3 regions of the Cupriavidus sp. 2KB_3 genome follow, and region 2 is predicted to be linked to each of the others. Evidence: predicted binding sites of a transcription regulator. Region 2 holds the regulator's gene; each other region holds the start of a gene.
The links. Region 2 encodes FNR, which switches genes on or off when oxygen is low (the NO sensors DNR and NnrR bind a similar motif). Its sites were predicted from a motif close to TTGATNNNNATCAA; they were not measured.

Region 1 (9,832 bases), on a different contig from region 2:
TGTCGGGGTACGCCGTGGCGTCGCACATCGCGCGAACGAAATTGGAAGGATCTTCCACCCCTTTCGCATCGACCGGTGCCGATGGTGCATGGGGCCCTTTGGCCAAGGTCAGGTCGCCCACGTCACGGTGCGGGACACGCCGCCCCGCGCAGGCACGGTTAGCCTGTTGGTGCGCTCCACGCCATCGGCCCTCGTCACGACCCGATAGGTTCCCGGCTGCAAGCGGATAAACAGGAATGGCCCTTCGGAAATCACCGAGAACACCTGCTTGCCATCCTCCAGGAAGATCTCTGTCGCAACGTCGGAGAGATATTCGCCACGGCTGCCCATGAACGTCAGGCGCAGGCTGTAGTTGGGCGCCGCCTGGCGCATCGCCGCAGCCTCGTCGAGGCCGATCCCACCGCTGAGGTAGGCAAGTCCATCCCGCTGTTGCTCGTGCAGCGTCGCGACGCCGGCATCCGCGAGTCCGATTGCGGCGACGGCGTCCGTCCGGCCAGGGCGGGTCGTGTCAGGACGCTGGGCCAGCGCGAGAGACGGAGGTGCCGCGAGCAGGATGGCAAGGATGGGGGCTAGCCAGATTTCATGGGGTTTCATGACTCCAATATAGGAATGCACGGTGGCGCAGGCTTGATCTGGCGCAATCGCAATGCCGTCGCCCCCCGGGGGAGTGCGTCGCTTCGGTGGAGGCGGAGAAGCCTACCGTCAAGGAGAGGACCCGATCCCGTCCTCTCCGCATGCAGCACCCACCATGGCGCCGAGAAACCGATGTCCTTCGGGCGTGAGGCGAATAGGGTGGCCCAAAGGCTGAGCCTTGCGACAATCGATCAGTCGGCGGTTCGCCAGCTCGGCGAGATCCGTGATGTCGATGCCAGCGACTGATCCCCGGGAATCGAGAATCATTAGCGCTGCAATCTCGTGGGCGCTCAACATGGACTGTCTCCGAACGACGAAAGATGGAATGGCCATAGCCGTTTGCCTAAAACGATAGCCAAACATCGCCCGAGCCAGACTCAAATTCGCGCAAGCTTTGACGACGATCAATCCCGTGCGGCGTCACCGTGTGTTGTCTATCACGCACATTGCTGACTCGCTCCAGCTTGCGGTGCGTCAACGCGAACCGCGCGAACCCTGCTAATCCATAGTAGGCAGCCCGCAGCCTTGCCAAGGTGACTGGCGCCCGCAGCATCGTGCTGCATAGTTGGATCTGCGAAAGGAGAGCATCATGTACCAGCATGTCATAGTTGCCGTGGACGGCAGCGCGTGTGCACGCCGGGCACTGGACGAGGCGGTCACGATCGCTTCTGCATGCGGAGCGCAGTTGGAGATCATTCACGTAATCGACTACACGCTTCTGCAGTATGAGACGGGTTACGGCATCCGGGCTGATGTTGTGCCGGAATTGCTCGAATTCGGACGGAGCATTCTCGTGGAAGCGGCAGACGTGGCGCGGAGGGCCGGCATTCGGCACACGGAGACGCTGATCGATAACGTGATTAGCCTGGGAAACGTTGCGGCCCAGGTACTGAAGCACGTGGGGGAATGTGGCGCAGATCTCGTCGTGACGGGTACACACGGTCGTCACGGGCTAAAGCGGGTGTTTCTCGGCAGCGTAGCGGAAACCCTCGCCAGGTCCAGCCCCGTGCCGGTCCTGCTAGTCAGGGAGCCGACCCCGGAACCGGACCACGCCGAGACGACCTAGCGGACGCGGTCGGCCCGTTGCCCACCTGCATATTGCGTGGATGCATCGACCTCGCCGTCAGTGCAGATAACGCAAGGAGGGTGTCGTCTCTTGCATGCCTCTATCTAACGCGGAGCTTATTGATGACCTCGCACACGCCCGGTGCAGACCATGCGGCGCCCGCAGCGGCTCGACGTTCGGCCAACGAATCGACGCTGCCCTCCAGCGTGACGACGCCGGCGGATTCCGAGATGGCAATGTGGTGGGCTTCGCGTTCAGCCCGACGGCGCAACGCCGATTCGATTTTTCCCTCGATCTCTTCGGGCGCCAGCTTCGGTACTACCCGGATGAGATTCGTGACACCAGAGACGCCACGAATATGGCTGACCGCTTTCTCGGCGGCGTGGCGCTGAAAGCCCCATTGCACGTTCCCCCGCAAGGTAATCCAGCCCTTTTCGAGTTCCAACTGAAGATCATCCACGGGCACGTGAACCGCCCACTGCAGGGCACTGCGCGCGGCCAGGGCCACGGCTTCGTCGCGAAGGTGGCTGTCTTGCCGGACTTCCAGCCTGACGACGATGCCCTTGATGCCCCCAATTCTGCCGACTGCCTTCTCCGCAGCAAGTTTCGCGGCATACGTGCCGACGTGCCCGGATAATGTCGCCACACCCTGATGGACTTCTACGCCAATGTCGGGAGAGATAACGCGTGGATCCCACTCCAACTCATCATCGATCAGCGTCTTGAGTTCGATATCTGTTTTCATCCTCCGCTCCTGGTTGGTAAGGCCACCGCCCTGAGGGCGGGATTCTGCGCATCTTGAAAGATAGGAAGCGTCAGGATCTGGCCCTTGATGTGGAACAAGCCATCGACGGCTCCTTCCGCTGCGTTCCGGGCTCATACATCCCTGGATGCAGCCGGGACCGCACCGCATAGGCGCTGAGCAGGTATGCGACCAGAATCGCAGGCAGGTATCGCCAGAACATCACGGGAGGGGCGACGAGTTGCAAGGCAGACGCGACGGGAGAGAGCGGCAGCCAGACGGCGAGGGAGGCTACGAAGACTGTTGTTATCAACACCACGGTAGCCGGTCGGCTCTCCAGAAATGGGATGCGGCGGGTCCGAATGATGTAGATCACCAGGATCTCGGAGAGAATGGACTCCAGGAACCACGCCGACTGGAACGACATTGCGTGCGCGGGCGTGGAGAGTCCCAGTACGCTGAAAAGGACCGCAAAGGTTACGTAGTCGAACACGGAACTGAGCGGTCCCATGATGGCGATATACCGCCAGAGCGAGCGGATATCCCAGGTGCCAGGCAGGAGAGTCGCCTCCTCGTCGACGTTGTCGGCGGGAATGCTTGCCTGGGAGACATCGTAGAGGAGATTGCACGCAAGGATCTGGATGGGTGCCATCGGCAAGAAGGGTAGCCAGATGCTGGCGCCCAGCACGCTGAAGACGTTACCGAAGTTGGAGCTTGTGGCCATGCGCAGGTACTTGACGAGATTGGCAAATACCCGGCGACCCTCGATGACGCCGTCGTGCAGCACCAGCAGGCTCTTTTCCAGCAGGATAATCCTCGCCGTCTCCTTGGCTATGTCGGTGCCCGTATCCACGGAGATGCCGACGTCGGCGGCGCGCAGCGCCGGGCTGTCATTGATGCCGTCGCCAAGTACGCCGACCACATGGCCGCGCGACCGAAGGGCGCGGACCAGGGCAGCCTTGTGATCCGGGGTCAGCTTGGCAAAGACGGTGGATTTCTCGGCCAGGTCCGCCAGTGCGGAGGCATCAAGCGCGTCCAGGTCGCGCCCCAGCACAACCGATTCGAATTCGAGGCCCACCAGCTGGCATATGTGCCGTGCAATCGCGGGACTGTCACCGGTCAATACCTTTACAGTGACACCGCTCTCGTGGAGCGCTTGCAACGCGGCGGCGGCCGTATCCTTCGGCGGATCGACGAACGCCACGAAGCCGGCCAGCGCCAATCCGCGTTCGTCCGCCAATTCATAGGATCTGGCGCCCGATCGTGGGAGGGACTTGCTAGCCACGGCCAAAAGGCGATATCCCTCCTCGTTGAGGCGTAGCGCGAAGGCTTCGGCTTGTTGTCGATGCGCGTCGGTGAGCGGCACGACCTGGCCCATGAGCTCACAGGCATCGCACATGCCAATCACTTCCTCGACCGCGCCTTTGCAAATCAGAAGTCGCGCGGTGTCACTCTCTATGACGACGGACATGCGGCGCCGCTCGAAGTCGAACGGCACTTCGTCGACGATCCGGTACCGCTCGCGCGCCTCGGCGCCGCGCAATGAAGCTTCCGCGTCGTCAAGTACGGCCAGATCGAGAAGATTGCGCAGGCCGGTCTGAAAGTAGCTGTTCAGATAGGTCAATCTGAGAACCGTGTCGGAGTCCTTGCCTTCGATATCGACATGGCGGCGCAGGATGACGCAGTCCTGCGTGAGCGTTCCCGTCTTGTCCGTGCAGAGAACATCCATCGCGCCAAGGTTCTGGATGGCGTTGAGTTCCTTCACGATGACCTTGCGGCGAGCCAGCATGAGCGCGCCTTTCGAAAGCGTGACGGTGACGATCATTGGCAACATCTCCGGCGTGAGGCCGACTGCTACGGCAAGCGAGAACATCAGCGCCTGAAGCAGGTCGCCCTTCGTCACGTAGTTGATCAGGAACACCAAGGGCGTCATGACGAAGATCAGCCTGAGCATCACGGTGGCCACGCGCCTAAGGCCCAGGTCGAACGAGGTGGGTGGAATGGCACGGGTCACCTGCCGGGAGATGTCGCCAAATACACTCCGCGCCCCAGTGAGCACGACTACCCCGAAGCCGGTACCGCTCACGACCGAAGTCCCCATGAGGGCCACATTGCCAAGATCGCCGGGCATGACGTCGTTGGTCGGCCCAGTCGCCTCCGCCACTTTCTCGACCGGAACGGACTCCCCCGTCATGGACGCCTGGTTCAGGAACAGATTTTTGGTCGCAAGCAGGCGAATGTCAGCGGGAACGATGTCGCCCGCGCCGATATGCACGATATCGCCAGGGACAAGCCCGACGAGAGGAATTTCGCTGATTTGTGGCGCTGCAGCGATCGATAGGCGCCGCTTTACGGACGTTGTCGTGTGCACCAATGCCCGAAGCGAGGCGGCCGCTCGTACGGATTTGCGTTCCTGAACGGTGGCTAATCCCACGCTAAGGATGACCATCGAAGCGGTAACCGCGGCTGATTTGAAATCACCTATGGCCGCCGATACGAACGACAACGTTAGCAGCATCAGTGTCAGGGGCGTCAGTAGCCGCCGGCGGAAATCCTGCAGGAGATGCGTGCGGGCATCCGGTACGACTTCGTTGGTGCCGACATCACGCAAGCGTTGCGCCGCATCCGATTCCGTCAGCCCGTCATGGGTGGCGTGCAGGTCGTGGAGCAGTTGGTCGGCCTGGCAGCTTGCGGCATGGTGCAGCGCAGGCGGCACCGTCGCGGCAGTGTGCAAGTCGGGCCTCATTTGGCGAGAGCTACGCGGGTCTAGGGGTAACCACTGGCAGTGCAAGGCATTGCCGAGCATACAAGGCAGATCGCGCGAGAAGCCAGCGCAAGGAGGCTTGTGCAGGGCGGTTCAGTTGACCAGGAAAATGCTGCCGACGGCTATTCGTCAATGGAAAGGCTAGCTCGCAACTAGCGCTCTGACTTGATGTGCATCAAAGGCGCAGCGGGCCGCCTTCGCCCCGACACGCGATCCAATTCAATAGATCAAATAGGCGGCCCGTCGACTCTCGAACGCCGCCACTTGCTCGTCCACCGTCGCGAAGACCTCTGTCAACGATCGACCATGCTTGAGCATTTGCCAGATGACGTCGGAGCCAACAGAGGTGCGTAGCGCTTCAAGGCGGAAGCGGACGGGGTCGACGGCCGCTAACGCGATAGCCAACGCAAGACCAAGTTGTCCGGGCTTGGAGGGGACGCCGGTGCCGGGGCGTGTGAAACGAAGGCCGGCACAGAGCTTGCCTGCATAAGGCCCTTCCGTGGGGACAAAGTGAACGGGCGTGAAGTTTACTGAAGCGCGCAACCGCGTCAGTTGCGCCGAGAGCAACTCGGGGCGGAGCCACGGCGCCCCGACAACTGAAAATGGAGTAGGCGTTCCACGCCCCACGCTGATCGCCCCACCTTCTATCAGGCCGATATCGGGATACCAAGCCAATGCTTCCGCATCGCGCAAGTTTGGCGACGGGGGCACCCATCCGAGGCCCGTATCAGCGAATGACATGCTTCTGTCGTATCCCCGCATGCGCACGACATGGAGATCCGCGCCGATTCCGCGTTCTGTGTTGAACATGCGCGCAAGCTCGCCAACGGTCATGCCGTGAGCGAGTGCCAGCGGGTGGTATGCCGTTAGCACGGTTGGGCCCGGATCGGAGACCGGGCCGCTCGCATGCCGCGCGCCCATGGGGTTCGGGCGGTCGAGGATGAATATCGGGATCCTTGCGGCGGAGGCAGACTCCAGCGCCTGACCAAGGATGGCAATGTATGTGAAGAATCGCACGCCGGCATCTTGAATATCGAACACCACAGCGTCCATGTCAGCGAGATCGCCCTTTGGAATGCCCCATTCGCCCGTGTACAGGCTGCGCACCGGCAGGCCAGTGCGCTCATCTGGGGAGTCGCCGAATTTCACATCCAGGTCGGTGTCAAGCCCGTGTTCCGGCGCGAAGATACGCACCAGCTTCAGGCTTGGCGCGCTGGCCAGCACATCGAGTGTGCGTCTGCCTTGGGCATCGAAGCCGCTTCGGTTTGTGATCAGTGCGATGCGTCGGCCTTCAAGGGGTGCGAATTGCATGCCCTCCAGGACATCGATCCCGTTCTCCACCGGGCCGCGGGACTGGGGAAGTTGCAGTGCTCGCCCCACCGCGGCAGCCATGGACGGCACGGCTGCCGCGATGGCCCTGGCCGTCATCGGAGGCGAGGTACTTGAGATTGCGCCGAGTATATTTGCACGTAGCACCGTGGCGTCGCCCGCCTGTGCGGGGTAGAGGCGGCTGGACAGGATCACGATGAAACGTTTGGTGACGAGGTCGATCCAGAGACCTGTGCCTGTATAGCCAAGGTGGGAGAGGGTACCCGCCGGGGCTGTCCGGTACCGGTTCGCAATAAGCGGTGGCTCGACACTCCAACCCACCGAGCGAACAGGCCCCCCGCTGTCCAGCGTGGCGGGCGTCGACATGAGATTCACGCTCTCAGGCGACAGGATGCGTGTCTCGGTGCCCGACGCCACACCGCCGCGGAGCAACATGGTGGCGTAGCGCGCCAAATTGTCCGCCGTGGAGAAGAGGCCGGCGTTTCCGGACACTCCCCCCAGCGCATCAGCGATCGGGTCATGGACGGTGCCCGCCAGAAGCTTGCCATCTCGCCATGCCGTGGGCGCGGTATCGCGAGGGTCCGGGCGAAAGCCGGTACGCGACATGCCAAGGGGCGCGAATATGTTTATCTCGCACCACACATCGAGTGGTACGCCGCTGGCGCGCTCGACGATCTCGCCGAGCACAACGTAGTTGATGTCACTATAAACAACACGCTCGCCCGGGGCATCCTTGGCTGACATGGCGAGGATATCTTGCAGGACCGCCGCTCGACTCCGTAGCGCCCGTCTCGACGAGACGCCGGGTGCGAGACCGGATGTGTGGGTGAGCAGCTGGCGCAATGTAATCGACTGTTTTCCATGGCGTCCAAATGCGGCCCAGTAGGCGGCAACGGGACGGTCTAGCGCCAATTTCCCTCGTTCGACCAACTGCAGAACAGCGGTGGCCGTTGCCACAGGCTTCGTAACCGACGCCAAGTCGAAGATCGTATCTGCGGACATCGGTACGGGTTGCGTGCCTGTGATCCGGTCCCCCATCACGCCACGATACAAAATGCCTTCGGCATCGCCTACAAACACGACAGCGCCTGTGAGATGACCGGCCGCGACCTCGGTTGCCAGAACGGCGTCCAACGTCTTTGCCACCTCGGGGGGCAAAGACGCTGCCCCGGCTGCGATGCTGACGAAGAGGGATCCGGCTGCGAGACAGCGTGCAGCGATCAGGGGCAGCTTCATGAGGTCGTTGTTACCGGTGCTCGGGCAACGGATGCGGCAGGGTCGCCGGATCGTACCGGTTCCGGGGGTTCCATAACATCCATCCGTCGGTCTCGGCTGCATCTGCGGCGTCGACTTGTTCGCGGATGGCGTTGGCGTCGAACTCGCGCCTGTCGAAGGCATAGTCGCGAAATGCCTGCAGCCAGGGGCGAAACCGGACGCCCGGCAGGCCTGTGCGGCGCTTGGCCTCTGCGAGCGATCGGCGGACAATTTCGGATGGGTGTTCGGTAGGCCGTTCGCACCCGGGCAGGCCCCACGTAAAGCCAGAGGGGTAGAGCATCGGTGCAATATAGTCCACTGTCGGAACGAGCATCTCGATCCTCTGGCCGATCGCCGTGTCATCCTGATTCCAGCATACGTAGCCGAAGATATCGACCGAGAGGAAGACGTTGTAAGGCCTTAGGCGCGCGCGTGCTTCGGTAAGAAAGTCCGTAATGGCGCGCACGCGGTTCACCTCGGTATTCGCTTGGCTGAAGCGCAATCCGAACGCGTCTGGGAAACGCAAGTAATCGAACTGAATTTCGTCAAAGCCTAGCTGGGCCGCTTCTTCTGCCAGGTCGAGTTGATGCGACCATGCGGCGCGGATAGTGGGATCGATCCATTGCAGTGTTTCCCGGTCGCGCCACGGCGCGCCTTTGGCATTACGCACCGCCCATTCCGGATGGGCAGTCGCCAAGGGGTCGTCCTTGAATACAACAATTCGCGCGATCAGATACAGTCCGCGACGGTGCAGCTCCTTGAGGAGAGCAGGGAGATCCGGAACTCTGGGTGGTGCGGTGGGCGCGTGCGCTTCGGCTCCGACATTCCGGCGTGCTGCACTGGGGTAGGGCGTCAGGCCGCGATCGCCCTTGACGTCGATAACCAATGCATTGATGGCAGTCTGGTGTTGGAGTCTCAACACGTCTTCGCGCAATATCTGACTCGCAATGCCATAGACAGACAAGTAGACGGCCTTCGGGCGCAGGGGTTGCAACTGCACGAGTGGGAAGTCGGTCCGTTCGCAATCAAATCTCACGGAAGTGCGCCAATAGCCGGGCGCGCGGATGTTGACCGGCGCATGGTTGCAACCGACATGGGAAGGCAGTGTGAAGCGACCATCCGCTTCGGTGCGAACTTCGTAAGCGCCCTGCGAAATGATGGCGCCTGCTATGGGATCGTGCGATGTGGCGCTTTGGACGATCGTCGTCACCTGCGCACCAGCTGGTGAAGAGAGGATTGCCGCGATGACTATCGTCGGGAGGGCCATCCACATTCTGCAACGGCGTAACGCGTCAATCATCAGTTGTCTCCGAGCGGATCAGGATCTGCCGGATGCAGGACTGGTTGCAGGAATCCGTTATCAGGTAGCGCGGTAGCGCCATGACCCTGTCCTGGCGCGTGACAGGGCGGGCGTCCAGGGTAAACGCCGCAGTGTGGCCGGCTTCTGCTGCGAGCGCTTCAAGTTCCCGGTCATGGATGCCGAACGGCCACGCCAGAATGGTGGCCTCTGCGCCTGTTTCGGACTGGATCCGTACGCGCGCCCGGGCAAGCTGGTCCAGCACGAACGCCCGGTACCCGGCCGCATCGTGCCGCCCACGTTCCGTGTGGAAGTTGGGGTGCCAGTACGTATGAGACTCTATCGCGATAGCACTGTCCCGACCCAACGTGCGCAGGTCGTCCCATGTCATCGCGTATGCTGCATTCGATATCGCCGAAGGATAGATAAAAAGGGTGATGGGCATGGTGGGCTGAATGGCACGCAGCAAGGGCCATAGCACGTGATAGACGGAGCGATGGTCGTCGTCCACCGTGATGACCACGGCGCGCGCCGGCAAGGTTCGAGCGGCGCCGCGTTGCCATGCCAGCAACGCGGTAAGTGGTACAACGTGAAAGCCCGCGTCCTCGACTGCACGCAAATGCGTGCGGAAATTGTCGACGCGCACCGTCATGGAGTCTTCCGCAGTGGCGGCGAAGCGATGGTAGACGAGCACCGGAACCGATTGAGGCGATACTGCTTCTTCGTCTGTCCCGGTAATGCTGACCG
Region 2 (9,832 bases):
ACAGCACGATATCCACGGCCTCGCCGCCGATCTCGTTGCGCACAGCCGTCACGCGGGTACCGCGCACGCCGACGCAGGTGCCGATCGGGTCGATGCGCTTGTCATGGGCCACCACAGCGATCTTGGCGCGCACGCCGGGGTCGCGGGCGGCGGCCTTGATCTCGAGCAGGCCCTGTTCCATTTCCGGCACTTCGTTCTCGAACAGCTTGATCAGGAACTCGGGTGCCGTACGCGACAGTTCGATCTGCGGGCCGCGCGCGGCGCGGTCCACATTGAGGATATACGCCCGCACGCGGTCACCGGTACGGAGATTTTCCTTCGGAATGATCTGGTCACGGGCCAGCAGCGCTTCCACGCGCCCCGATTCCACGATCAGGCCCTTCTTGTCGGCGCGCTTGACCGTGCCGGTCATGACTTTTTCGCCACGATCCAGGTAGTCGTTCAGGATCTGCTCGCGCTCGGCGTCGCGGATACGCTGCAAAATCACCTGCTTGGCCGCCTGGGCGCCGATCCGGCCGAATTCCACGGACTCGATCTGCTCTTCGACGAACTCGTCGAGCTGGATGTCCGGATCCTGGTCGCGGGCTTCGAACAGCAGGATCTGCTTGTCCGGCTCCTGCAGGCCCTGCTCGTCGGGGACGACAAGCCAGCGGCGGAACGTTTCGTGCTCACCGGATTCACGGTCGATGGCGACGCGGATATCCACGTCTTCCTCGAAGCGTTTCTTGGTGGCCGAAGCAAGTGCTGCTTCGAGCGCACCGAATACCACATCCTTGTCGACGTTCTTTTCACGCGCAAGCGCATCGACGAGCAACAGAACTTCGCGGCTCATTGCTTGTTCCCTTTTCTTTGATTTCCCTTGAAGTCGATCACTGGCACGAGCCGTGCCTTGTCGACGTCGGATATGGCGAATTCCAGCAGTGCCGGGCCGTCGCGTCCTTCGAATTCCAGGCCGATTTTCTCGGCTCCGGCATCGCCAGTGGGTGCCTGGATGATGCCGACGAAATTCTTCTGGCCATTCACCGGGAGGCGCAGCGTGATCCTGGCCTCGACGCCGGCAAAACGGACGTAATCGGCCAGCTTCTTCAGCGGCCGGTCCAGACCGGGCGAGGACACCTCGAGGCGCTCGTAGTCGACATTTTCGACCGTAAGCACATGGGTAAGCTGGCGGCTTACCTTCTCGCAATCTTCAATGACGATGCCGGTTTCAGGCTGATCGATATAGACACGCAGCAGTCCGGCCGGGGCACGCTCGAGCTCAACCAACTCGTAGCCCATGCCGTTAAGGGTGGTTTCGATCAAATCTGCCAGATGCACTGTATTCCCGAAATAGTGGCCTTCAACACCATGGCAGACACCGGACAACGACTTCCGTTCTGAAACTAGGTTCTGAAACGAGGTTCTGGAACGAACCGCTGCCTTGCCTGCCCCGTCATCCCCGGCGCCGGCGTGGCGCAGTCGCGGCCACAAGCACAAAACGGGCGAACCAAAAAAAAATGGGCGCAATGCCCATCATTCGCCCACCCTCGCTAAGGATGACACTTTTGAATAGACTTTGATTATACGCGGATTATGTCCAAAAGGCAAAAGCCGGACAGGATCCGCGGGCAGCATGCAGGCCTGGGCAAGCCCCGGCTTGCATGCCGCCTGCCTGAGTTAGCGGTGACCGCCACCCTGGTTGCCGCCGCGACCGCGCGGACGACGCGGGCCGCCGGCATTGCCGCCGCCCTTGGTTGCCTTCGGCATCACATTGCCGTTGGCCTCGCCACCCCCGCGACGCTGCTGGCCGCGCTGGCCACCCATGCCGCCACCGCCCATGCCACCACCCATACCACCACCGCCGCCGAGGCCGCCGCGATTGCCGCCGCGCCCACCGGCACCACCGCCACGCAGACCGCCGGCAGCGCCACCACTGAACTTGGTGGTGTGTGACGTCAGCGGCGCCGGGCCGGTCGGGATGTAACCCATCGAGGTCTGCATCGGATCCGGCTGGCCACGGCCAGCACCGCCGTTACCGCGCGCGCCACCCTTCTCATAGCGCGGCAGACCGTCCATGCCGGTGTGCATCGGCATGCCGGCGATAGCCGCCTCGGTGCGCGCCTTGCGGCCGCCCACCTTGGTGGCGCCCTTGCCGCCCTGCTCGCCCTTCGCCGGCGCCTTCAGGCCGATATTGGCCATCAGCGCGCGCACGTCGGTCGGGTCCAGCTCCTGCCAGCGGCCACGCTTGAGGCCGCGCGGCAGCAGGAACTGACCATAGCGCGTGCGGATCAGGCGCGACACGGTCAGGCCGACGGCCTCGAACATGCGACGCACTTCGCGGTTGCGGCCTTCGGTCAGCGCCACGTGATACCACTGGTTCACCCCTTCGCCACCGCCATCGGCAATGCGCAGGAAGTTCGCCTCGCCATCGTCCAGCTGAATCCCGTGCAGCAGCGCCTGGCGATCGGCTTCGGCCAACTCGCCCAGCGTGCGCACCGCGTATTCGCGCTCCACGCCGTAGCGCGGGTGCATGAACCGGTTGGCGATGTCGCCCGAGGTCGTGAAGATCAGCAGGCCTTCGGTATTGAAGTCGAGACGGCCAACCGCCACCCATTTGCCGGCCTTGATGCGCGGCAGGCTGTCGAACACGGTCGGACGGCCTTCCGGATCGCTCTGGCTCACAATTTCGCCTGACGGCTTGTGATACAGCAGCACGCGCGGCGGCTTGGACGACACCTTGCGATGGATCAGCTTGCCGTTCACACGCACCTGGTCGGTCGGCAGGATCCGCTGGCCGATGTGGGCCGGCAGGCCGTTCACCGAGACACGACCCTCGAGGATCAGCTGTTCCATTTCGCGACGCGAGCCGAGGCCGCCTTCGGCCAGCACCTTGTGCAGCTTGGGCGCATCATCGTCGGCGGACAGTTCGCGCACCGGCTTGGCCTTGGTGCGCGGCAACGCCATCTCTTCCTGATCGAATTGTTCCGAAATCACGAATTTGAAGACGTCCTCGGCACCGCCGGCTGGCTTGCCTGCAGGCTTGCCGCCCTTCGCGCCCCGGGCCGGCTTGTCACCGGCGCGCTGCTCGAATTTTTCCGAAGGCTTGCCACCTGCGGCACCCGCCTGACCCTTGCGTTGGCCCTGACCACCCTGGCCACCTTGGCTACCCTGACCGCGCTTGTCGCGCCGGCCGGGCTGCTGGGCTGCCGGCTTGTTGTCGCCATCGACCAGCGCGGCCTTGCGCTGGGGCTGCTGGCGGCGCTTGCGCGCGCCGGCGCCCTGCGGCTGCGCGGGCTGGCCGTCGGCGTCACTCGCCTCGGCACGCGGTTCGCGGACGTCGCGGGTATCGCGATCGGCTACCGGCTTGCGGCGACCACGGGGGCGCGGCTCGCGGCCGGCCGGTGCGGCTGCGTCGGGCTGCGGCGCGTCGGCCTGCATCGGCGCAGCGGCATCGCCCTCGCCACGGCCACCCTCACGGTCCTGTGCGGACTGGCGGCGCGACGCCACCAGATTGCGCAGGCCACGGCGCAGGCCCTTGCGGCGCGGCGCGCCGTCGGTGCCGTTGCCCGCGTCGGGCGCGGCGCCGGTATCGCCCGGCGCGTCCGGTTGCCGGACGTCTTGCTCAGCGGAATCAGACAAAGTATTCACTATCGATGTTGCGTGTTATTCAGTTGGACACGCGTTCGTCGTCCTCAGCAGGATGCGGCGCGTTGCCGTCCCGGACCGAATCGTCGGCCGCTTCCGGGGAGGAAGCAGCTGTGTCCACGTGGAAACCGTTGGCGTGGGCCAGCGGCGCGTCGTCGTCCTGGCCGCCATCGGCGGGCCACTGCGCAACGCTGTTGTCTTGCGGGTGCGGCGTGTCGTTCTGTTCGGTATCGGCGCCGTGGGCTTCCGTCTCCACCGGCTCCGCATGGTCGCCCTCCGCCGCAGCCACGACCTCCGCTTCCACCGCCTCGGCAGCGGTCTCGACGGGCTGGGGCTCGGCAAAGGCCTCTTCGTCGCCAGCCGGCGGGTTGGCCGTGGCAACTTCCTCAAAATCTATCGCCTGCTGGTCCAGCAGGGCAGCCTGGACCTGGGCCTGGGCGTCCTCGAGCGGCGGCAGCTCATCCAGCGTGCGCAGCCCCAGATCGTCCAGAAACGCCTTGGTCGTGGCGTAGAGCGCGGGCCGGCCCGGCACATCCCGGTGCCCGATCACCTCGATCCAGCTGCGATCCTCAAGCTTCTTGATCACGTCCGTGCTGACCGTCACGCCGCGGATTTCCTCGATATCGCCGCGCGTCACCGGCTGGCGATAGGCGATGATGGCAAGTGTCTCCATCACGGCGCGCGAATACTTGGGCGGCTTTTCCGGGTTGAGCCGATCGAGGAACTCACGCATCTCGGGTCGACTCTGGAAACGCCAGCCGCTGGCCAGGGCCACGAGTTCCACACCGCGTTGCTGCCAGTCCTGTCGCAATTCGTCCAACAGGGCGCGGATGGTGTCGGCGCCGATATCGTCGGCGAAAAGACGGCGCAGATCGTTGAGGCGCAGGGGCTCCTGCGCACAAATCAGCGCGGTCTCGAGGACGATCTTCGCCTCTTGGGTATTCATGTGATTGTGTGCAGCCTGTCTTTGCACCTGCTCCCGGACGAATCCCGGAGCACTGGAGATTTCGGATACAGCGGTACCGATGCCACCGCCATCTCATTGCGCAGCCAACTCGCAGCCTGTCGCAGCCCAGGCAGCCAAGCGGTGCACTTCGTTCTTTTGCATCGATTTGCCGGGTCGTTCCGGCAGGAGATCGTCCGAATCCGGCTGGCTTCGCCGGGAGTCGAACCTCTTGCGTCGCGCTCTCGCCTTTACCCTCGCAGGCGGAACCCTTCCCCTTGGAGCGGACATTCGCCAGGACAATCAGATTGCCAAGGCGGCAAGAAAAAACGGATATCGGCCCGGACAAGCTTCGTCCTGCGCCTGCGCCACCACTCCACAAGGCCGCCCGGCCTTTTAAACCAGATCTTTTGAACCGGATGAACTGTGGGGACGGATCCGGCAAGCCAACGCTGCCTCGGACCCATGGACACGCATCCCAGATCAGGGATGCCGGCCCGGCGACGCCAGGGAATTACGTGGCGCGATACCGTGGTTCTCGCGATTGTATGGCATTCCCGGCCCCGTCCGCAACCCGCCCGCCACCCGACGTGGCAAATGGCATGAACCCGGCTGGCCTGCCCCCCCACTCGGAATTGTCTCAAAACACCACGCAAAACCCATGCGCCGCCAGCGTCTCGGGCAGCCAGACCGCCCGCGCCACGCCCACGATGCCGAAGCCGATGATCAGCACCCCCGCCACCGCCCGGAGCAGCGGCCGGCGCGACAAATGGCGCACATAGCCTGAAAGCCCCGAAATCACCAGCAGGTTTGGCAGCGTTCCCAGCCCGAAGGCGAACAGTACCAGCGCGCCGGACGCCGCATTGCCGGCCAGCAGCGCCATCGCGAGTGCCCCATAGACCATCCCACACGGCACGATCCCCCAGGCGAGCCCCAAGCCGAAGCGTCTCATGAGCGGCGTATGCCGGGCCAAGCCCGCGGGCAGGCGGATACCGAGCGCGCCCACGCGGCCGACCGCTCCCTGGGCCACGCGCACCGCAAGCGCCTCGAGGCCCGCCGCCCGCATGGTGCGCCCACGCAACAACCAGAAGCCCGACATCACCAGCATCGCCCCGCCTGCGCCATAGAGCCACCGCTGCACGGGCAGATAGTCCTGCTTCCATGCGGTGGCGCCGACGGCACCCATGACGGCCCCCAGCAACGCGTAGGTAGTCAGGCGTCCGGCGTGCATCGCCAGCAATTCGACGAGCCAGCCACGTGGCGAGCGATGGATCGTCACTGGCACGCGCACCGGCGCGCGCTGCTCGGCCGCCATCGCAATGCCGCCGCACATCGCGGCACAGTGGACGCCACCAAACAACGCAACGATAAAAACGCTGAAAAGCACACCAAATGGCAACGGTCCCTCGCTTCGGCGTCACTTCACGCGGTAAAATTGATTTGTCGCGCCCCTGCTGCAATGCGCATCACCAAGAGCCCTCAATTGCTTACCTCCATTCCCGTCACCGAGATCTCGCCCCGTTGCTCCACGTGCGGGATGGGCCAGCTTTGTCTGCCGGTAGGCATGTCGCAGCAGGACCTCCTGAAGATGGACACGCTCGTGCAGGAACGCGTGCGCGTGCACAAGGGCGAAACGCTGTATCGCATGGGCGATCCGCTCACCGCCGTCTATGCCGTGCGCTTCGGCACGCTCAAGACGCACGTGACGCTCGAGGATGGCCGCTCGCAGATCACCGGCTTCCATCTGCCCGGCGAGATCGTCGGCCTGGATGGCCTTGGCGAGATGCAGCATGCCTCCGATGCCACGGCCCTCGAGGACGCCGAAGTCTGCGTCGTACGCTTCAGCGAGCTGCAGGCGCTCTCGGGTGACCTGCCCTCGCTGCAAACCCAGTTCCTGCGCTTGATGAGCAAGGAAATCTCGCAGGACCAGGTCATGCTGATGACACTGGGCTCGATGCGCGCCGAGGAGCGGCTCGCCGCGTTCCTCGTCAATCTTTCCGAGCGCCTGTCGGCGCGTGGCTACTCGTCTAGCGAGTTCGTGTTGCGCATGAGCCGCGAGGAGATCGGCAGCTATCTGGGCCTGAAACTGGAGACCGTGAGCCGCCTGTTCTCCCGATTTGCCGAGGCGGGCCTGATCCAGATCCGCCAGCGCCACGTCAAGCTCATCGACATGGCCGGCATCAAGCAGATCTACAACCGATCCTGCTGAGGCCGCCTCGCCAGCGGTGGTGCGCGGGCTACTCGAGTTCATCGGTATCGCTGAGCGGCGTCGGCATGGTGTAGAGCGTCAAGCCGCTCGACAAGGCACAGAACAGCCACGCCAGCAAGAATCCCACGGTGTAGACCGCTTCGCGCGACGCGTCGACCGGATGACCGAAGAAGCTCAGGTCACTGGGATCCACAATCGAGAACACCGTTGCCGTAGCCACGCCGCCGATCAGAAACGCTGGCCACATCACCCACATCAGCCAGCGTAGTCTCATGGCCGCCTCGCCGTCTCATTGACATGGGCGGCGGCGCGCGCGGCGGACCCATCCAACTTTTCCACCACCAGCCCATGCCGCGCAGCATCGCGCACCGGCACGTCGGCGTGGGTATTGGCGAGCCAGATCGTCACACCACAGCCGATCATCGCCACCAGCGGGCCACTCATCAGCAACCACGGCCACGGTTCCTTCCACCACGGCTTGATTTGTTGCGCTGTCATTGCCTACTCCTTGCGTCGATAATTTCCTGGATGACCCGCACTACAGTCCGCGCGGCACGATGAAGCTGGTCGCTTCCTGGATCTGCGCGCGCTCCCGCGCATCGTCCATGCCCTCCCCCGTGACCGTGATGCGGATCTTGTGCGTGCCCTGCGGCGCGTGGTCGATCGGGATACGGATGCGCACGGGCAACAGGCGGTTCGACGTGGGCGCAAGCGTTTCCGCCGACTTGTCGTACTCAATGGTCAGCCCTTGCAGCGCCGCGCTCGTCGCCTGTACCCGGACGCGCATCGGAGCCTCGGTGGTATTGATCAGTTGCAGCCGGTACACGTTCTCGATCCATCGACCTTCGACCTCGCGACCCAAGGCACCCCGATCGCGGATGACATCGACCTTGAGTGGTGCGCGCATCGCCAGCGACCCGATAAAGCCTCCTACCAGCACCGACCAGATCACCGCGTAGATGATCGTCCGCGTGCGGAACAGCCGCCTGCGCGCCGCCACCGCCGACAGGCCCTTGCGCATTGCGTTCTCGGAGGTGTAGCGGATCAAGCCGCGCGGATAGGCCATCTTGTCCATGACCTGGTTACAGGCGTCGATGCAAGCTCCGCAGCCGATGCACTCGTATTGCAATCCGTCGCGGATGTCGATCCCGGTCGGACAGACCTGCACACAGATGCTGCAATTGACACAATCGCCAATGCCGGCGGTGTGCCGGTCCGCCTTGCGCGATCGGCTGCCGCGCGGCTCGCCTCGACCTACGTCATAGGTCACCACGAAGGTATCGCGGTCGACCATCACGCTCTGGAAGCGCGCGTACGGGCACATGTACTTGCACACCTGTTCGCGCATGAAGCCCGCGTTACCCCAGGTGGCGAACGCATAGAACAGCATCCAGAACGACTGCCACGGCCCCAGCGAGAAATCGACCACCTGCCCGCCCAGCTCGCGGATCGGAGAAAAGTAGCCGACAAAGGTGAAGCCGGTCCACAGGGCGATCACCACCCAGAGCGCGTGCTTGGTCGCCTTGAGTCGCAGCTTGCGCAGACTCCACGGGTCGCCGTCCAGCCGGATACGGGCGATGCGGTCGCCTTCCACGCGCCGCTCGATCCACATGAAGATCTCGGTGTAGACGGTCTGTGGGCACGCGTAGCCGCAGAACAGCCGGCCCGCAATAGCAGTGAACAGGAACAGCGCCAGGGCCGAGATGACAAGCAGGACCGCGAGGTAAATCACGTCCTGCGGCCACAGCACGAGGCCGAAGATATAGAACTTGCGGGCGCCGAGGTCGAACAGCACCGCCTGGCGGTTGTTCCATTGCAGCCACGGCGTGCCGTAATAGACCAGCTGGGTGAGGATGACGAGCCAGACTCGCCAGCTCGAGAAGGCGCCCGCGACCGAGCGCGGATAGATCTTGCGCCGAACCTCGTAGAGCGTCTCTTCAGAAGATTCAGCCGATTGGGCGGGCTGGGCAGGCTGCGCGGATCGAGGCGCGGCTGCCGGGCGCCATGGCGGGCTGTCGTCCGGCCGTGAGGGCTCCGGCGTGGCGGCGTCGTCCGCCACGGGCTGTGCAGCATTGGGGGGCGCGTTCATCTGGTGTTCCTCGCGCCCCGGCAGGCGGCTTGCCGCCCTGCCCGGGGGCTGTTGATCATTGTCCGGCCGCTCCAGTGTTGGAGAGACCCCACACATAGGCGGTCAGCATGCGGATACGCTCGGGCGTCAGGATTTCCTCGTGCGCGGGCATGTGGCCGTTGTGGCCCTTCAGGATCGCCTCGACGATGGCATTTTCCGAACTGCCGTAGAGCCAGACGCTGTCCGACAGGTTCGGCGCGCCAAGCGCCTGATTCCCCTTGCCGCTTGCCCCATGGCAGGCCGCGCACGTGGTCTTGAAGGTGCCTTCACCCCGCGACGCACGGATCGGGTCGGACGCCAGGCCCGACAGCGAGCGCACATACTGGGCCGTGTCCCCGGCGAGTTTGGCGTCGATGGTGCCGGCGAACGGCGGCATCATGCCGTTGCGGCCCTTGGCGATCGTCTGACGGATCGTGTCGGGGTCGCCGCCATAGAGCCAGTCGTTATCAGCCAGGTTCGGGAAACCGCGGCTGCCGCGCGCGTCGGAGCCATGGCATTGCGCGCAGTAATTCAGGAACAGGCGCTGGCCGATCTCGCGAGCCTCAGGGTCGACTGCGACCTTCGTGACGTCCATCGTCATGTACTTCCCGTAGATCTCGTTCTGAATCTTCTCGGCGGCCTGGCGATGCGCAGCCAGTTCGCCCTGCGAGGAGAAGCCCAGCACGCCTGCGTAGGAACCCAGGCCCGGATACAGAACCAGATATCCCAAGCTGAAAATGCAGGCCAGCAGGAACATCCACATCCACCAGCGCGGCAGCGGGTTGTTCAGTTCGCGCAGGTCACCGTCCCAGACATGGCCGGTATCCTCGGTCGCAACCTGGATTTTCGGCACCCGGCGCTGCGAGAACAGCAGCCACACGCACCACGCGATGCCGATCAGCGAGATGGCCGTGATGTAGTAACTCCAGTAATCGGAAATGAAATCGCT
Region 3 (9,832 bases), on a different contig from region 2:
CTCATGCTCGGCCGTCTCGTTGCCGCGCCGGCGCAGGATGTCGAGGAACAGGATGCTGCGCTGCCAGGCGTCGACGCCATACTCCCAGGCGGCCTGGGCCAGGGGATGGGCAGTGTAAGCGGAGATTGCCGAGAGATCAGGAAACGGCGAAGGCGATGCGGGAGCATCTTGCGCGGGAGCAAGACCGCTCCCGGCAGGTTGGCGTGCATTCATTCCGATTCTCCCCTTTGGGAAGGTGTAGAGATGGTCAGACGGGTCGCAGCGGCGTACTAGGCGCCTGCTGCGATGCAGCAAGTAAAAATCTACCAGCCTCGGGGGGCGAAGACAACCGACGTCGCAGATTCGTGCAATTTCCGCGCCGGATATGACGCTGGCGTGTCATCGTCGTCCGGCCTATACTCGCTGATACCGTTTGCGCAATGCAGCATCCTTGGCCCCCGGGGGATGCATGCCCGACTCCAGAATATTGGTTCCAGGGAACGCTGCCCATGCTCACACCTACGTTGGACCCGTCCGCGTTGCCCCCCACCGGCGACAAATACGCCCAGTTGCTCGCGCGCTGCGCGGGCCTGCCCCCCATTCCCACCGCCGTGGCCCATCCGTGCGACTACAGTTCGCTCGATGGCGCGCTCGAGGCCGCGCGGCTCGGCCTGATCGTGCCGTTGCTGATCGGCCCCGAAGCCCGCATCCGCCATGTGGCCGCGGAACACGGCCTGTCGCTGGAAGGCATCCGGATCATCGACGTCCCGCACAGCCACGCCGCCGCCGCGCGTGCCGTGGAAGCAGTGCGCGCGGGCGAGGCCGAATTGCTGATGAAAGGCAGCCTGCACAGCGATGAACTGATGCATGCGGTGGCCAGCTCCACCACCGGCCTGCGCACGGGCCGGCGCCTCTCGCACGTGTTTGCGATGGACGTGCCCGCCTATCACAAGCCGCTGTTCATCACCGACGCGGCGGTCAACATCTTCCCCACGCTGAACGAGAAGGCCGACATCGTGCGCAACGCCATCGACCTGGTACGCGTGCTCGGCATCGAGACGCCCAAGGTGGCGATCCTCTCCGCCGTGGAAACCGTGACCGACAAGATCCCGTCGACCATCGACGCGGCGGCGCTCTGCATGATGAGCCGGCGCGGACAGATCGAAGGCGGCATCCTCGACGGCCCGCTGGCCTTCGACAACGCCATCAGCAAGGCGGCGGCGGACACCAAGGGCATTCACTCCGAGGTGGCTGGCGACCCCGACATCCTGCTGGTGCCCGACCTCGAGGCCGGCAACATGCTGGCCAAGCAGCTCACCTTCCTGGCCGGCGCCGAGGCCGCGGGCATCGTGCTGGGCGCGCGCGTGCCGATCATCCTGACGAGCCGCGCCGACAGCGTGCGCGCGCGCATCGGCAGCTGTGCCATCGCCGTGCTGCTTGCGCACGCGCGCCGCACCGCCGCCGCCGTGCCCGCCTGAGCGCGATGCCAGCGCCGACACTGTCGCCAGGAGAATCATCTTGAGTACCGTCCATCCCGTGATCCTCGTCGTCAACGCCGGGTCGTCGAGCGTGAAGGTTTCCATCTACGTGGTGCCCGAGTCGGCGCACCACAACGTCGATATCCAGCCCGAACTGGCCGCGCACGGGCAGATCGAGGGCATCGGCGTGGCGCCACGCCTGATGGCACGCATGGCCGATGGCCGTGTCGTGGCCGACGAGCAGTTCCCCGTGGAGCAGGTGGCCGACCATGACGCCGCCTTCCGCCTGATTCGGCTGACGCTGAGCGTGGGCCTGCGCGATACGCCGCCGGTGGCGGTGGGCCATCGCGTGGTGCATGGCGGCGCGGACTTCGCCGACGCGGTGGCGATCGACGACACCGTGATCGAGCGGCTCGAAGCCCTCGTGCCGCTCGCCCCGCTGCACCAGCCGCACAACCTGACGGCGATCCGCGCGGTGCGCGCTGCCGTGCCGGAACTGTTGCAGGTGGCATGCTTCGACACCGCCTTCCACGCCGGCCACGACCCGCTCGCGCAATTGATGGCCCTACCGTACGAGTACTACGAGCGCGGCATCCGCCGTTACGGCTTTCACGGGTTGTCGTATGCGTATATCGCGCGCCGGCTGCGGCAGGTGGCGCCGGATCTCGCGGCGGGCCGCGTCATCGTGGCGCATCTCGGCAACGGCGCCAGCCTCTGCGCGATGCGCGAAGGCCGGAGCGTGGAATCGACGATGGGGCTGACCGCGCTGGATGGCATGCCGATGGGCACACGCTGCGGCAACATCGATCCGGGCGCGGTGCTGTGGCTCGCCGCGCAAGGCATGGAAGCCGACGCGATCCAGGCCATGCTGTACGGGCAGTCGGGCCTCAAGGGGATTTCCGGCATCAGCAGCGACATGCGCGTCCTGCTGGCCAGCAACGACCCGCGCGCCGTGCTGGCGGTGAACTTCTACGCCTACCGCGCCGCGCAGGAGATCGGCAAGCTGGCCGTCACGCTGGGCGGGATCGATGCGCTGGTGTTCACGGCGGGCATCGGGGCGAACTCCCCCGAGGTGCGCACGCGCATCTGCGCCTACCTTGACGGGCTGTTCGGCATCCGGCTGGACGCGCAGGCCAATGCCGCCAACACCCAGCGCGTGAGCCGCGACGACAGCCGCGTGCCCGTGCTGGTCCTGCCGACCGACGAGGAAGGCATGATCGCGCTGTCCACCGCGCGCATCCTGCGCGAGCGCGGCGGGCTATAGCGGTGGGAGCGGCGGCGCTCAGGCTTCCAGATAGTGGCCGCGCAGGCGGTCGATATCCACGCCAAGCCCATCGGCCAGATAGGCCTCCAGGCCGCCGTGGGCCTGCTCGATAGCGGCGATCGACGCCTCCAGGTATTCCGGCCGCACGTCGAGCAGCGGCATGATGACGTCGGGCGGCACGCCCAGCGCCTCGGTGCGCGCGAGGATCGCCTCGTTGAAGCGGCGGTTCCAGTGATTCGACTCAAGGTAATTGGCAACGATGTCGTCCCGCGCCACGCCGAGCGCGGACAGCAGCAGCAGCGACGCAAAGCCGGTGCGGTCCTTGCCGGCCGTGCAGTGGTAGTACAGCGTGCCGCCCGCCTCCGCGTTGCGCAGGAAGCCGGCGAACGCGTCGCGGTAGCGCACCGGGAAATCGCGGTAGACATCGACCATGAAGGCGTGGACCTGGGCCGGCGTGCTGTCACGCAGGCGCGGCATCAGCACGTCCATCGCCATGCTGCCCTCCAGCACGGGCACCGGAACCCAGCGGAAGCGCTCACCGAAGGCGGCCTCCTGCGGGGATTTCTCGCCTGCGGAACGAAAGTCGATGACCATGTCGAGCCCCAGCGCATGCAGGCGATCCAGGTCTGCCACGCTGGCCAGCGCCGGGTTGCCACTGCGGAACAGCTTGCCGTGGCGTACGCGGCGCCCAAGCGCGCCGACGAGGCCACCGAGGTCACGTGCGTTGCTGATCGTCTCCAGCGGCAGGCACGGACGGATGTGTGTTGCGTGAGTCACGATGTCGGTGTCCGGTTAAGAGTGGGTCGAAAAGATCTCGGCATTGCCCTCAATTATTTCAGATCGAGGCCGCGCGGCGCCATCGGGTATCGCCCAATGTCCGCAATCCGTTGTGCCACCGTGACGCGCCGTGCGTCGTCACCGGTCCCTGACCTTGCAGAGAGTTGATCCTGGACAAGTCGCGCTGACGCCGTGCCTTGGCATGGGCAGGCACGCTTCTCATAATGAACGGGTCGACCGCGGCGACCCTGCGTGACGACCGCGTCGACAGGCTCATCCACTTAGGAAGTCAAGATGCCTGACTCGCATATCCCTGCTGCTCCCGCCGCCGCCATTCCAGCGCCGGTCACCCCCAAGGTGGCCCTCCACTGGGGCTTGTACCTCGCCCTCGCCGTACTCGTCACGGTACTCCTGATTCCCACGCCCGAAGGGCTTCCCGTTGCCGGGCAGCGCATGCTCGCCATCCTCGCCTTCGCCGTGGTCGTGTGGATTACCGAGGCGGTGACCTACGAAACCAGCGCGATCATGATCACCTCGCTGATGGCGGGCCTGATCGGCTTCGCGCCGACGGTGGCCGATCCCACGGTCAACTATGGCACCTCGCGCGCGCTGGGCATGGCGCTGGCCGGATTCTCGAACACGGCGCTCGCGCTGGTGGCGGCGGCGCTGTTTATCTCGGCTGCGATGACGGTGACGGGGCTCGACCGGCGCATCGCGCTGGTCACGCTCTCTGCCATCGGCACCAGCACGCGCCGCATCCTCATCGGCACCATCGCCGTCACGATCATCCTGAGCCTGGTCGTGCCCAGCGCCACCGCACGCAGTGCTTGTACGGTGCCGATCATGATGGGCGTGATTGCCGCGTTCGGCGTGGACAAGAAGTCCAACACCGCCGCCGGCATCATGATCATGGTGGCCATGGCCACCAGCGTGTGGAACGTCGGCATCCAGACCGCCGCCGCGCAGAACCTGCTGACGGCAGGCTTCATGGACAAGCTGCTCGGCGAGCGCGTGACCTGGCTGCAATGGCTGATCGCCGGCGCGCCGTGGGCGCTCGTCATGTCGGTAGTGCTCTACTTCCTCGTGCGCTGGCTGCTGCCGCCCGAAACCAATGCGATTGCCGGCGGCAAGGAAGCCGTGCAGCGCGAACTGGCCGCGCTCGGGCCCATGACCGGGCCGCAGAAGCGCCTCGCCGCCGTCGCCATCGGCCTGCTGGTGTTCTGGGCGACCGAGGGCAAGCTGCACAGCTTCGACACGGCAACGATCACCTTCATCGGCCTGGTGATCCTGATGCTGCCGCGCTTTGGCGTGATGGACTGGAAGACCATGCAGCAACGCACCCCATGGGGCACGCTGATCGTGTTCGGCGTCGGTATCAGCCTTGGCACCGCGCTGCTGACCACGCAGGCCGGCCAGTGGCTCGGCAAGTTCGTGGTCACGCATTCCGGCCTCGCCGACCATGGCGTGCTGATGGTCTTCGCGGTACTGTCCGCGTTCCTGATCCTGATCCACCTGGGGTTCGCCAGTGCCACGGCGCTGACCGCCGCACTGCTGCCCATCCTGATCTCGGTACTCCAGACCCTGCCCGGCGACATCAACAAGGTCGGCATGACCATGCTGCTCGGCTTCACGGTCAGCTTCGGTTTCATCCTGCCGATCAACGCGCCGCAGAACATGGTCTGCCTCGGCACGGACACCTTCAACGGCCGGCAGTTCGCGCGCGTGGGCATTCCACTGACCATCATCGGCTATGGGCTGATGCTGGTGTTCGCGGCCACGTACTGGCGCTGGCTCGGCTGGGTCTGACCGCCGCCCCGGACAACAAGACGCCCCCATCACGAAACCCGTGCTCGAATTCAGGCTGGCAGTCGGCGATTTCCGAATCGTCGTCGGACCCATGGCAAAATACGCGCCATGCAACGCCTCTGGTCCGCCTTCGTCAAACTCATCCTGCTCGCCGTGCTCGGCGGTGCGTTGCTCATCGCCTTCGCGGTGCTGGTTGCCGACCGCCAGCTGCCATCCCTCGACTCCCTGACCGCGTTCCGCAAGACGCCGGACTACGTTGAACTGCGCCAGTTCCCACCCGCGCTGCGTGAGGCAGTGGTGGCCATCGAGGATGACCGCTTCTATCTCCATGACGGCGTGGACTATGTTGGCGTGATGCGGGCCGGCATCGCCAATCTCTCGGACGACCTCTCGCAGGGCGCATCCACCATCACCATGCAGGTGGCGCGCAACTTCTTCCTGTCGCGCCAGAAGACCTACACGCGCAAGCTCTACGAAGTCCTGATGGCCTACCGGATCGAGCGCGCGCTGACCAAGGACGAGATCCTTGAGATCTATCTGAACAAGATCTACCTGGGCCAGGGCGCCTATGGCTTCGACGAGGCCGCCCAGACCTACTTCGGCAAGCCCGTGGCGCAGCTCACGCTGGCCGAATGCGCGATGCTGGCCGGCCTGCCCAAGGCACCATCGGCCAACAATCCCGTGGTCAACCCGCGCCGGGCGCGCCAGCGGCAGACCTATATCCTGCTGCGGATGATGGAATTGGGCCGCATCTCGCGCGCCCAGTACGACGCCGCGCTGCTCGAGCCGCTGCGCCTGCGCTGAATTTGGGCTGACCTCGGCACTTCCCCTGTCAGCCGGCGCCCGACTGCGCGCGCCGCGCCCTGCATGCTAGCCTCCCCGCATCACGACCACGGAGAGCCCGCCATGGATGGAGTCTGGGGAGAGGTCTACAGCACGCTGCGTTCGGAATTTGCCGATATCCCCGATGTCGCGGAACTGACCCGCGTTCTCACGCGGCTCACGCTCGCCATCGTGCTGGGCGGGCTGATCGGGTTCGAGCGGGAAGCGGCCGGCAAGGCCGCCGGCTTGCGCACGCACATGCTCGTGGCGCTGGGATCGGCGCTGTTCGTGCTCGTGCCGCTCATGGCCGGCATGCCGGTCGCGGACATGAGCCGCGTGCTTCAGGGTGTGGCTTCCGGCATCGGCTTCCTGGGCGCGGGCGCCATCATCAAGCTCAACAGCGAAGAAAACATCCAGGGCCTGACCACGGCGGCCAGCATCTGGACCGTGGCCGCCATCGGCGTGGCTTGCGGGCTCGGCCGCGAGAGCACGGCTGTTGTCGGCACGCTGTTCGGCCTGGTGATTCTTCAGGTGCTGTATCGGCTCAAGAAGTAGGTCACGCGGTAGCCCGCAGCGTGATCTCCAGCTTGTCACGATGCTTCGCCACAGCCGCCTGCACGATGGGGTCGAGCCCCTCCCCGCCCTTCGTCGCGTCCACGTGCGCCAGCAGCGCGCGCCGCATGCGCGGCTCCCAGAAGCGCTTCAGGTGGCTGGCGATATCGGCCAGTGCCTCGTCTCGGTCTGGCATGGCCTCGAAGAAGCTGCCGATCTGGTTGGCCATCTTGATCAGGTTGTCGATGTGCATGACAGGTCTAAGCCATCCGTAGTCGATGTGGATGCGCATAGGCGACCAGGCCGCCCGCGCGCACGAATCCCGCCAGCGTGACGCCGGCCGTGCCGGCCAGGCGCACCGCCAGTGCCGTGGGGCCGGACACCGCCGCCAGCACGCCGGCCCCGATGGCGGCCGTCTTCAGCACCATTTCATAGCTCGCGCGGCTGGTCACGATGACCGCGCCGCGCCCGATGTCCTCGTTCGAACGGGCCAGCGCGCCCGCCAGCTTGTCGAGCGCGTTGTGCCGGCCCACATCCTCGCGCACCAGCGATACCTCGCCATCGGCGCGCAGCCAGCCCGCCGCGTGCGTGGCGCCGGTGTCGCGCAGCAGGGCCTGGCGGCGCTGCAACTGGGCGAAGGCGGCGTGCAGCACGGCGGGGTCGAACGATGCCTCGCTCTGCACCACGTGCGGCGCCCGCATGACCTCGTCGAGCGATTCGGTGCCGCACAGTCCGCAGCCGGTACGGCCGGCCAGCGCGCGGCGCCGCGCCTTCAGGGCCACGAACGCCTCGCTGGCGATCTCGATCTCCACGGCCACGCCGTTCGGGCGCGTGACCACGTCGATGCCATAGACATCTCTCGGCGCCGCCACGATGCCCTCGCTCAGGCTGAAGCCCAGCGCGAAGTCCTCCAGATCGGCCGGCGTGGCCAGCATCACCGCGTGCGAGACGCCGTTGTACTCCAGCGCCACCGGCACTTCCTCGGCGATATGGTCGATCTCCGCCGTCGCCGCCGTCGCCTCTCCACCGCGCCAGCGCGTCACCGCCATCGACTGCTGGGTCGCTGGGATCTCCCCGGCCTCCCCGGCCTCATCAGGCAAGGTCTCGTGCGGCAGCATGCAGCGCTTCATCGCCCTACTCCGCCGACGCCTGCACCGGCTCGGTGGCCGCGCGCAGGTGCGCCAACTGCTCGCGGTTGAAGGCCTGGTACTCGCGCTGCCAGGACGACGGCTGCGCCACCGGCATCACCTGCACCGCCGTCACCTTGTACTCGGGGCAGTTGGTGGCCCAGTCCGAGTTGTCCGTGGTGATCACGTTGGCGCCGGACTCGGGGAAGTGGAACGTGGTGTAGACCACGCCCGGCTGCATCCGCTCGCTGACGATGGCGCGCAGCACCGTCTCGCCCGCCCGGCTCTGCACGCCCACCCAGTCGCCGTCCTTGATGCCACGCTCCTCGGCATCGTGCGGATGGATCTCCAGCCGGTCCTCGTCGTGCCAGTGCACGTTGTGGGTACGCCGCGTCTGGGCGCCCACGTTGTACTGCGACAGGATGCGCCCCGTGGTCAGGATCAGCGGGTACTTGCGATTGACCTTTTCGTCGGTCGCCACGTACTTGGTGATGATGAACTTGCCCTTGCCGCGTACGAAGGCATCGACGTGCATGGTCGGCGTGCCGCTCGGCGCGTCGGCATTGCACGGCCACTGGATGCTGCCGAGCGCATCGAGCTTCTGGTAGCTCACGCCCGAGAAGGTCGGCGTCAGCCGCGCAATCTCGTCCATGATCTCGGACGGATGGTTGTAGTGCATCGGGTAGCCGAGCGCGTTGGCCAGCAGGATGGTGGCCTCCCAGTCGGCATAGCCGCCCTTCGGGGGCATGACCTTGCGCACGCGCGAGATGCGGCGCTCCGCGTTGGTGAACGTGCCGTCCTTCTCCAGGAACGACGAACCCGGCAGGAACACGTGGGCGTACTTGGCGGTCTCGTTCAGGAAGATGTCCTGCACGACGATGCATTCCATCGACGACAGCGCCTCGGCCACATGCTGCGTGTTCGGGTCAGACTGCACGATGTCCTCGCCCTGGCAGTACAGCCCCTTGAACGAGCCGGCCAGCGCCGCCTCGAACATGTTCGGGATGCGCAGGCCCGGCTCCGGGTTGATCTCGACGTTCCAGGCGGCCTCGAAGGCGCCGCGCACCGTCGAATCGGACACATGGCGGTAGCCCGGCAGTTCGTGCGGGAAGGAGCCGATATCGCACGAGCCCTGCACGTTGTTCTGCCCGCGCAGCGGGTTCACGCCCACACCTTCGCGGCCGATGTTGCCGGTGGCCATGGCGAGGTTGGCGATGCCCATCACGGTGGTCGAACCCTGCGCGTGCTCGGTCACGCCGAGCCCGTAGTAGATCGCCGCGTTGCCGCCGGTGGCATAGAGCCGGGCGGCGCCGCGCAGCTGGTCGGCCGGCACGCCGGTCACGGCTTCCATGGCCTCGGGCGAGTTCTCGGGCAGCGCCACGAAGTCGCGCCACTGCTGGAACGCGCGGTCCTCGCAGCGCTCGGCGATGAACGCCTCGGCCAGCAGCCCTTCGGTGACGATCACGTGCGCCATCGATGTCACCAGCGCCACGTTGGTGCCGGGGCGCAGTTGCAGGTGATAGTCGGCGCGGATGTGCGGCGAATCGACCAGGTCGATGCGGCGCGGATCGGCCACGATCAGCCTGGCGCCGGCGCGCAGGCGCTTCTTCATGCGCGAGGCAAACACCGGGTGGCCGTCGGTCGGATTGGCGCCAATGACCATGATCACATCGGCCTTGGCCACCGAGCGGAAGGTCTGCGTGCCGGCGGACTCGCCCAGCGTGGTCTTCAGGCCATAGCCGGTGGGCGAGTGGCAAACCCGGGCGCAGGTATCGACATTGTTATTGCCGAAGGCCGCGCGCACCAGCTTCTGCACCAGATAGCCTTCCTCGTTCGTGCAGCGCGACGAGACGATGCCGCCGATCGAATCCTTGCCGTGCTCGGCCTGGATGCGCTTGAACTGCGCGGCCGCGTAGCCGATGGCTTCCTCCCACGACACCTCGCGCCACGGGTCGGTGATCTTCGCGCGGATCATCGGCTTGCGGATGCGGTCCTTGTGCGTGGCGTAACCCCAGGCGAAGCGGCCC

Region 1: AB4120_RS06875 (universal stress protein) is a predicted target of FNR. The motif match lies at 1,028-1,041, and genes of this name have one in related genera.
Region 3: AB4120_RS10840 (DASS family sodium-coupled anion symporter) is a predicted target of FNR. The motif match lies at 3,663-3,676, and genes of this name have one in related genera.

The regions. Positions count from the first base shown of each region.
Region 1 covers NZ_JBFRHD010000005.1:159,819-169,650, forward strand. The annotation lists gene AB4120_RS06860 (AAA family ATPase) at 1-121, opposite strand, end outside; gene AB4120_RS06865 (carboxypeptidase regulatory-like domain-containing protein) at 109-594, opposite strand; gene AB4120_RS06870 (hypothetical protein) at 703-930, opposite strand; gene AB4120_RS06875 (universal stress protein) at 1,223-1,699, shown strand; gene AB4120_RS06880 (BON domain-containing protein) at 1,800-2,444, opposite strand; gene mgtA (magnesium-translocating P-type ATPase) at 2,515-5,175, opposite strand; gene AB4120_RS06890 (exo-beta-N-acetylmuramidase NamZ domain-containing protein) at 5,425-7,770, opposite strand; gene AB4120_RS06895 (putative glycoside hydrolase) at 7,781-9,055, opposite strand; gene AB4120_RS06900 (polysaccharide deacetylase family protein) at 9,081-9,832, opposite strand, start outside.
Region 2 covers NZ_JBFRHD010000019.1:101,941-111,772, reverse strand. The annotation lists gene nusA (transcription termination factor NusA) at 1-832, opposite strand, end outside; gene rimP (ribosome maturation factor RimP) at 829-1,317, opposite strand; gene rluB (23S rRNA pseudouridine(2605) synthase RluB) at 1,657-3,618, opposite strand; gene scpB (SMC-Scp complex subunit ScpB) at 3,647-4,570, opposite strand; gene AB4120_RS20365 (sulfite exporter TauE/SafE family protein) at 5,208-5,966, opposite strand; gene fnr (fumarate/nitrate reduction transcriptional regulator Fnr) at 6,051-6,776, shown strand; gene AB4120_RS20355 (hypothetical protein) at 6,805-7,050, opposite strand; gene AB4120_RS20350 (hypothetical protein) at 7,047-7,274, opposite strand; gene ccoG (cytochrome c oxidase accessory protein CcoG) at 7,315-8,865, opposite strand; gene ccoP (cytochrome-c oxidase, cbb3-type subunit III) at 8,921-9,832, opposite strand, start outside; gene AB4120_RS20335 (cbb3-type cytochrome oxidase subunit 3) at 9,832-9,832, opposite strand, start outside.
Region 3 covers NZ_JBFRHD010000008.1:122,617-132,448, forward strand. The annotation lists gene AB4120_RS10820 (DUF3141 domain-containing protein) at 1-213, opposite strand, end outside; gene AB4120_RS10825 (phosphate acetyltransferase) at 489-1,457, shown strand; gene AB4120_RS10830 (acetate/propionate family kinase) at 1,498-2,721, shown strand; gene AB4120_RS10835 (tyrosine-protein phosphatase) at 2,740-3,498, opposite strand; gene AB4120_RS10840 (DASS family sodium-coupled anion symporter) at 3,793-5,304, shown strand; gene AB4120_RS10845 (transglycosylase domain-containing protein) at 5,413-6,108, shown strand; gene AB4120_RS10850 (MgtC/SapB family protein) at 6,211-6,681, shown strand; gene AB4120_RS10855 (formate dehydrogenase subunit delta) at 6,683-6,931, opposite strand; gene fdhD (formate dehydrogenase accessory sulfurtransferase FdhD) at 6,939-7,808, opposite strand; gene fdhF (formate dehydrogenase subunit alpha) at 7,813-9,832, opposite strand, start outside.